Regions from separate parts of the Mesorhizobium sp. M1D.F.Ca.ET.231.01.1.1 genome, predicted to be linked through region 2. Evidence: riboswitches for the same ligand, from Rfam matches in the RefSeq annotation. Region 2 holds a riboswitch; the other holds the start of a gene.
What was found. A riboswitch is a leader RNA that binds a small molecule or an ion and turns the genes downstream of it on or off. The one in region 2 is predicted to bind thiamine pyrophosphate.
Positions count from the first base shown of each region.

Region 1: it holds a riboswitch for thiamine pyrophosphate, as region 2 does, so the genes downstream of both, thiB (thiamine ABC transporter substrate binding subunit) here and thiC (phosphomethylpyrimidine synthase ThiC) in region 2, are expected to answer to the same signal.

Region 1 covers NZ_RZOZ02000002.1:372,269-376,476, forward strand. The annotation lists gene thiP (thiamine/thiamine pyrophosphate ABC transporter permease) at 1-600, opposite strand, end outside; gene thiB (thiamine ABC transporter substrate binding subunit) at 765-1,775, opposite strand; TPP riboswitch at 1,818-1,932, opposite strand; gene EN874_RS08215 (thiamine diphosphokinase) at 2,078-2,722, shown strand; gene EN874_RS08220 (ATP-binding cassette domain-containing protein) at 2,724-4,208, shown strand, end outside.
Region 2 covers NZ_RZOZ02000001.1:41,630-45,837, reverse strand. The annotation lists gene thiC (phosphomethylpyrimidine synthase ThiC) at 1-1,732, opposite strand, end outside; TPP riboswitch at 1,839-1,955, opposite strand; gene EN874_RS00200 (FkbM family methyltransferase) at 2,045-2,800, opposite strand; gene EN874_RS00195 (hypothetical protein) at 2,800-4,032, opposite strand; gene EN874_RS00190 (aspartate aminotransferase family protein) at 4,041-4,208, opposite strand, start outside.

The sequences.
Region 1 (4,208 bases), on a different contig from region 2:
GCCGAGCTGGCTCGCCATCCGCCACTGGTCGGCCGGCACGGTGCCAAGCGCCTCCAGGAACAGGCGCGTGGCCAAAGGCAGGTTGAAGAAGACATGCGCGATGAGGATGCCGGAAAGGCCATAGATGCCAGGCCATTCCCCGGCGCCAAGACTGCCGAGGACGCCGGCAAAGTAGCCGGCACGGCCGTAGAGTGCCAGTATGCCGAGCGCCGCCACGATTGCCGGCAGCGCCAGCGGCACGGCGAAGAGCTGCAGGATCAGCCGACGGCCCGGAAAGCCCGGATGCCGGGACAGGGCGCGTGCCACCAGCAGCGCCGGCGCGACCGACAGCAATGTCGACAGCAGCGCCTGCCACAATGTGAAGCGTGCGACGCGCAGGAGATAACCGTCGAAGGCGGCGAGAGCGCCGGATGGGTCGTTCGCGCCTTCGAGGATGAGCCCGGCGAAGGCGCCGCCGATGAGCACGGCGATTGCCACCAGGGCGACGATGCCGGCGGTGACGCGGGAGTCAGGGCGCGGTGCGGACTGCACGCTGCACCAACGGGGTTCGAGCCAACGAACGCCGCGTTCCTTCGCGCCCCCCTCTGTCCTGCCGGACATCTCCCCCTCTAGGGGGGAGATTGGCCGTCACATCGGCTTTCGCCAATCTCCTGCGCTGAAGGACTGAGCGAGGCGCCCAAGCTGCCGATCTCCCCCCTTGAGGGGGAGATGTCCGGCAGGACAGAGGGGGGTGGCTTGGCGCAGACATCGACGAGATCGAAAGCCTACTTGCTCATCGCCGCCAGCCACTCGTCCACCCAGGCCTTGCGGTTGGCCGCGACCTCTTCCGGGCTGAACAGCAAGGTCTTGGTCGGCTTCACCAGTTTGTCGAAGGCCGGATTGAGCGGCTTGTCGGTCTTGCCGGCCGGAAACATCCAGTTGGTCTCGGGGATGACGTCCTGGAATTTCGGTCCGGTCATGAAAGCGATGAATTTTTCCGCCAGCGGGTTCTTCGCGCCCGTGGTGGTGATGCCGGCGACCTCGATCTGCAGGTATTCGCCCTCCTCGAAGGACGCCGCCTGGTAACGTTCGGTGCTCTCGGCCACCATGTGGTAGGCCGGCGAGGTTGTGTAGGACAGCACCATCGGCGCCTCGCCCTTGGTGAACAGGCCGTAGGCCTCGCTCCAGCCAGGCGTCACGGTGAGCACTTTTGCCTTGAGCTTCGCCCAGGCTTCCGGCGCCTTGTCGCCATAGACCGACTTCACCCACAACAGCAGCCCCAGGCCGGGCGTCGAGGTGCGCGGATCCTGGATGACGATCTTGTCGGCGGCGTTGCCTTCGACGAGTTCCTTCAGGCTTTTCGGCGGGCTCTTCAGCTTCTCGGTATCGTAGACGACGGCGAAGTAGCCGTAGTCGAAGGGCACGAACGTGTCATCGCTCCAGCCGCCCGGCACATTGGTGCCGGACACTTCACCATGCGGCACGAACAGTCCGCTCGCCTTGGCGTCGGCCGTCAGGTTGGTGTCGAGGCCGAGCACGACGTCGGCCTTGGTGCCGGCGCCCTCCAACTTGACGCGATTGAGCAGCGCCACGCCGTCGGCGACGGAGACGAATTCGAGATCGCAGCCGTATTCGGCTTCGAATTCCTTCTTCACCGCGGGTCCCGGACCCCAGTCGGCGGTGAAGCTTTCATAGGTATAGACGGTGAGCTTGTCCTTCGCCTCGGCGGGCGCGATGCCTGCCAGAAGTGAAACAAAGCCTATCGCGAGAATAAGCCGGGACAACAATGAGCGCATCGGCGCCTCCTTCGTTCGCGTTAAAGGAATTGAGGCGTCGGATGGTCCGAAACGTCTAATCCCTCCGCCGGTACAAACCGGATCAGGTTCAGCGGGTTGGCTTTGTCGCCTCTCAGCCGGTTCGCGAAGTCAGCGTCCGGCACCCCGTTAGAGCGTTTCGAGACATAGGCCCGGCCGATGCGGCGCGCAAGCGGAAGTTTGCCGGGCATCCAATGCATCACGGCCTATTCTGGAACGCGCGCCGTTTGGTTTGGATGCGCCTGGCTTCCGTTTCACGACCGGGGCTGGTAAGGGCGACGCCCATGGGCACATTCACCATCCTGCTTGGCGGCGACCTCGTCCGCACGCCTCGGCTCGATCGCCAGATCGAAGGCTCCCGCGTCATCGCCGCCGACGCCGGCATCGGCCATGCCCGCATGCTTGGGCTGATCCCTGAGCTTTGGGTCGGCGACTTCGACTCGGTGCCGGCGAACCTTCCGGCCGACCTCGCCGCCGTGCCGCGCAAGATCTTTCCGGCCGAGAAGGACAAGACCGATGGCGAGCTGGCCATCGCCGAAGCGCTCGCGCGCGGCGCCACCAGCCTGGTGCTGGCCGGCGCCTTCGGCGGCAAGCGCGCCGACCATGCCTTCCTGCATCTGGCTCTCAGCGTGCGGCTGGCCGAGGCGGGCACGACGGTGCTGCTGACCAGCGGCGCCCAGGAAGGCGTGCCCATCCTGCCCGGCACAGCCGGCTTCGACTACGCCGACGGCACGCTGTTTTCGGTGCTGGGCTTTTCCGAGCTCGCCGGCCTGACGGTCTCCGGCGCCAAGTGGCCGCTTGACCGTGTCGAGGTGGCGTTCGGCTCCTCGCTCACTATATCAAACGAGGTCAAGGGCCGGCTCGAGATCGCGCTCGAGCGTGGCCGGGCGCTGCTGCTCGCCCATCCCTATCCTCTTCCCGAAAGCTGACATGGCTCCGCCTCTTCTCAATCTCGACGGCATAAAACTGACGTTTGGCGGCACGCCGCTGCTCGACGGCGCCGCGCTCAGTGCCTCCGCCGGCGAGAAGATCGCGCTTGTCGGCCGCAACGGCTCCGGCAAGTCGACGCTGCTCAAGATCGCCGCCGGGCTGATCGAGCCGCAGGATGGCGAGGTCTTCCGCCAGCCTTCGGCGACGGTTCGCTATTTGCCGCAAATGCCCGACATGGACGGCTTTGCCTCTGTGCGCGCCTATGTCGAGGCAGGGCTGGGCCCGGCCGACGACCCGCATCGCGCCACCTATCTGATGGATCATCTCGGCCTGACGGGGGAGGAACGGCCGAACGACCTTTCCGGCGGCGAGGCGCGCCGCGCGGCGCTTGCCCGCGTCATGGCGCCCGAACCCGACATCCTGCTGCTCGACGAGCCGACCAACCATCTCGACCTGTCGGTCATCGAATGGCTGGAAGAGGAGCTTGCCCGCACCTCGTCCGCCGTCATCCTGATCTCGCACGACCGTCGCTTTCTCGAACGCGTCTCGCGTGCCACGGTCTGGCTCGACCGCGGCCAGACGCGGCGGCTGGACAAGGGGTTTGCGCATTTCGAGGAATGGCGCGACCAGGTGCTGGAAGAGGAAGAGCGCGAGCAGCACAAGCTTGGCCGCCAGATCGTGCGCGAGGAGCATTGGCTGCGCTATGGCGTCACCGCCAGGCGCAAGCGCAACATGCGCCGCCTCGGCGAGCTGCAGGCCATGCGCCAGCGCTTCCGCAGCCATCGCGGCGCCGAGGGCACCGCGACCATGGTGGCGAGCGACGCGGCCGAATCCGGCAAGCTGGTGATCGAGGCCAAGGGTATCGAGAAGAGCTTTGGCGACCTCACCGTCGTCAAGGGTTTTTCGACCCGCATCCAGCGCGGCGACCGTGTCGGCCTTGTCGGCCCCAACGGCGCCGGCAAGACGACGCTGCTCAAGATGCTGACCGGAGAGCTGACGCCGGATGCAGGCACAGTGCGGCTCGGCGTCAATCTGGAGATCGCGGCGCTCGACCAGAAGCGCGAGGCCGTCGACCCGCAGGAGACGCTGGCGCATTACCTCACCGACGGCCGTGGCGAGAACCTCGTGGTCAATGGCGAGCAGCGCCACGTCGTCTCCTACATGAAGGATTTCCTGTTCAAGCCGGAACAGGCGCGCACGCCTGTGCGCGAGCTTTCCGGCGGCGAGCGGGCGCGCCTGCTGCTGGCTCGCGTGCTGGCCCGGCCGGCGAACCTCCTGGTGCTCGACGAGCCGACCAACGACCTCGACATGGAGACGCTGGAGCTGTTGCAGGAACTGGTCGCCGGCTTTGCCGGAACGGTGATCCTGGTCAGCCACGACCGCGATTTCCTCGACCGCACCGTCACCAGCGTGATCGCGCCCGACGGCGGCGGCCGTTGGGTCGAATATGCCGGCGGCTATTCCGACATGCTGGCGCAGCGCGGC
Region 2 (4,208 bases):
CCTCCTTCTGCGCTTCGGCGCGGATGTCGTGGGAGATGCGCATGGAGCAGAATTTCGGCCCGCACATGGAGCAGAAATGCGCCACTTTGTGGGCTTCCTTGGGCAAGGTTTCGTCGTGGAACGAGCGCGCCGTTTCGGGATCGAGCGACAGGTTGAACTGGTCTTCCCAGCGGAACTCGAAGCGCGCCCGCGACAGCGCGTCGTCGCGGACCTTCGCCGCCGGATGCCCCTTGGCAAGGTCTGCCGCATGCGCGGCTATTCTGTAGGTGATGACGCCGGTCTTAACGTCGTTGCGGTCCGGCAGGCCGAGATGTTCCTTCGGCGTCACGTAACAGAGCATGGCCGTGCCGAACCAGCCGATCATGGCGGCGCCGATGCCGGATGTGATGTGGTCGTAGCCGGGCGCGATGTCCGTCGTCAGCGGTCCGAGGGTGTAGAACGGCGCCTCGCCGCAGACGGCAAGCTGCTTGTCCATGTTCTGCTTGATCTTGTGCATGGGAACATGGCCGGGCCCCTCGATCATCACCTGGCAGTCCCTTGCCCAGGCGATCTTGGTCAGCTCGCCAAGCGTCTCCAGTTCGGCGAATTGCGCTTTGTCGTTCGCGTCGGCGATCGAGCCGGGGCGAAGGCCGTCGCCGAGCGAAAAGGAGACGTCATAGGCTCTGGCGATGTCGCAGATTTCTTCGAAGTGCTCGTAAAGGAAGCTTTCGCGATGATGGTGCAGGCACCATTTGGCCATGATCGACCCGCCGCGCGAGACGATGCCCGTGACCCGGTCGACGGTCAGCGGGATGTAGTGCAGCCGCACGCCGGCGTGGATGGTGAAATAGTCGACGCCCTGCTCCGCCTGCTCGATCAGCGTGTCGCGATAGACCTCCCAGTTCAGATCCTCGGCAATGCCGCCGACCTTTTCCAGCGCCTGGTAGAGCGGCACCGTGCCGATCGGCACCGGCGCGTTGCGCACGATCCATTCGCGGATGTTGTGGATGTTGCGGCCGGTCGACAGGTCCATCACCGTGTCGGCGCCCCAGCGGATCGCCCAGACCATTTTTTCGACCTCCTCGGCCATCGAGGAGGTGACGGCGGAGTTGCCGATATTGGCGTTGATCTTCACCAGGAAGTTGCGGCCGATGATCATCGGCTCGCTCTCGGGATGGTTGATGTTGGCGGGGATGATGGCGCGGCCGCGCGCCACCTCGTCGCGCACGAATTCCGGGGTGACGAAATCCGGTATCGACGCGCCGAACGCTTCCCCATCCTGTTGCAGCCAGCCCCGCAGCATCTCGCGGCCAAGGTTCTCGCGTATGGCCACGAACTCCATCTCGGGCGTGATGATGCCTGCGCGTGCATAGGCAAGCTGCGTCACCGCCTTGCCGGCCTTCCCCCGCAGCGGACGATTGCGGACGGGAAATTCCGGCGTCAGCCGTTCGCCCGTCGCAAATCCGTTGTCCTCCGGCCGGACGTGGCGGCCGTCATAGGCTTCGACATCGCCGCGCGCCGCGATCCAGTCCTGGCGAAGCCGGGCAAGTCCTTTTTCGATGTCCGTTTCGATCGCCGGGTCGGTATAGGGGCCCGACGGATCGTAGACCGTCACCGGCGGCTCGCCGGCGGTGGGGTGGACGGCGATCTCGCGCATCGGAACCCTGACCTGCGGATGGAGGATGCCGCTCTTGTGGATCTTCCGCGACGCAGGCAGCGGTCCCGTCGAAACGGTGGGGGTCAAGGCATTCATTTGAGGCTCCTTTGCTCATCTGCATTGGAGACCCAGTTCTGTGCCGGAAGGATGAAAAGCCGCCTTGGTCCACCTGCGCGAAAACAGGTCTTTGGGCATGGAGCCCCGCAAAGCGCTTGCACCGTCCCTACGCCAGTATGAACTGGATCAGGTTCAACGGGTCACTGCGCCGCGAAAGCCAGCAGTATCTCAGCCCCTTGCCGGGACTCCCCTGGTGAATGGCTCAAGTTGAACGGGCCGGCGCCGTCTTGTCAAGCGCGTCAAGGCCGGCCGGGCCGACAATGGCCGTGGAGCGTAAGCCGACGGCGAAAGTCAGGCGAAGGCCCAGATGTCCTCGGCCTGGAAGCCGACCTGATAGCCGGCGGTCTTCAGCTTGACCACGAGCTGGCCGATCTCGGCGGCCGGCAACGCGCCGACCTCGATCTTGATCATGCCGGGCCGGTAGCGCTGGAGCTCGAGCTGGTCGAACACCATCCAGTCGGCGCCCTCGCAATCGACCAGGAAAGCGTCGATATAGCCGATGCCGTTGCGGTCGAGCAGCGTCTGCAGCGTCTCCGACGGCACCTCGATGTCCTTCAGATGCGGCGCGAACTTGTTGAAGTTGGCGTCGGCCTCGCCCCAGGCGTTCTTGCCTGACATCAGATTGGTGTCGGTGACCGACGAACAGCCGATGAACTCGATCGGCAGCGTGCCGGCCTCGAGCGCGGCGGCATCAAAGGTGTGGACCGTTATCGTGCCCTTTGTCCTGGTCACCGCCACCGGCTCGATGACGAAGCGGCTTTTGTCCGGATAATTGGCGCGCAGCCGCTTCTGGTTGTAGGGGATCGGCTCGACCAGCATCGCCCGAGCACCCCTGATGCGGTGCAGCCAGGGCGTCACGTCGTCGAACAGCGCGCCGTCGCAGGCGCCGACATTGACCATCTGGAACGGCCGTCCACCGCCGAAGCGCGCCTTGAGCGCCGCCCTGGCCAGGAACTTGGTGCCGCGCAGCGCGGGCCCGCGATCGAGCAGGCTGGCAGGCAAGCCGAGCGACAACAGAACGCGTGCGAGGCCGGAAACCCAATTCATCACTTATCTCCGGGAATGGCCGGTGGCGCGGCGCGCTGCCCACCCTGGCTCGCCGATGCCCACAGCGCCATCAGCGGCGCGGCCAGCAGCAGGAAGGGCGGCAGAAGGTTAGGGAAATAGATGCGGGCGTCGTGGATCGGGAAGACGGTGAACTTGGCAAGCACGCCGAGCACGAGCGCCCCAAGCAGGATGCCGGCGCGGCGGTCGAGCCGGAAACCGGCGCGGTCGAGCCCGTACCATCCGGCTAAAGCCAGCACGGAAATGCCGACCCAGCTGTTGGCGTCGATGGCGCGCACCACCGAGGCGGCGAAAGCCTTGAGATAGGCCGCCACCGAGAACGGCGGCTCGAAACCGTCCATATTGTAGTGCTGCTCGATGCTGGAGAACCACAGATGCGGCCACCAGCCGGGATGCTGCGCCCAATGCGAGATGGCGAAATAGGCGACGAACGAGGCGGCAAAGCCCGCCAGCGCCCCCCACGCCTTCTGGCGGAACGCGACGAGCAGCACGGCGAAAATGGCGAGGAAGACGATGTTGTCCGGCCGCGCCATGAAGGCGAGGAAAAGCAGGATCGCCGTCGCCGCTTCGCGTTTGCGCACATAGGCAAATAGCCCGCCAAGAAACAGCGCCGAGCACAAGAGGTCGGGCGTCGAGGCCCGCGCCGCGTCGCCGAAAGCGGCCATGATCAGCACCGCGCCGACGACCGGCGCCAGCGCCAGCGCGCCTGCCGAGCGCAGCCAGGCGAGCGTGATCGCGCCGAACAACAACGCAGAGAACACCTGCACCAGCCGCATCGCTTCGACCGGCGAGACGACATGGCTGACACTCGACAGGATCCCGGCGTAGAGGAACTTGATCCGGTACATGCCGAGCAGCGAATGGAAGTCGGCAGCATTTTCCGCCATGTGGCTGCGGAAGCCGCCGCCATCATCGGTCAACGTCTTGTAGTCGCCCGCCGACACGCCGGCTTTCACTGTGCTGTAGGCATAGTCATGCAGCGCCTTCGGATCTGGATAGGTGCCTTCTTCGGCAATCGCGACGTAAGCCAGCATGTCCCAATTGGCATCTGGCATGAACCAGGCCGTCACAGCGGTGAGCAGGATGTAGAGCGAGAAGGCAGCCGCGCCGATCGGCGCGGCGAACCGTGCGTAGGTTCCCTCGCCCCAGGCAAGACCGGCGCCGGTCAGGCGGTCGAGCGCATTGGTCGGGGCAATGGGCGGCCTGGTCAGCATCGCCTGCCTCAGCGGACCTGGCTCTTCACGAAATCCTTCACGATCGCCACGATGCCGCGCGACAGCAGGCTGTCGAAGGCATCGACGAAACGATCGACATGCTCGCGCTGGCAGATCAGCGGCGGCTCCAGCCGGATGACGTTGCGGTTGTATTCGGTGAAGGCGACGAGCACGTC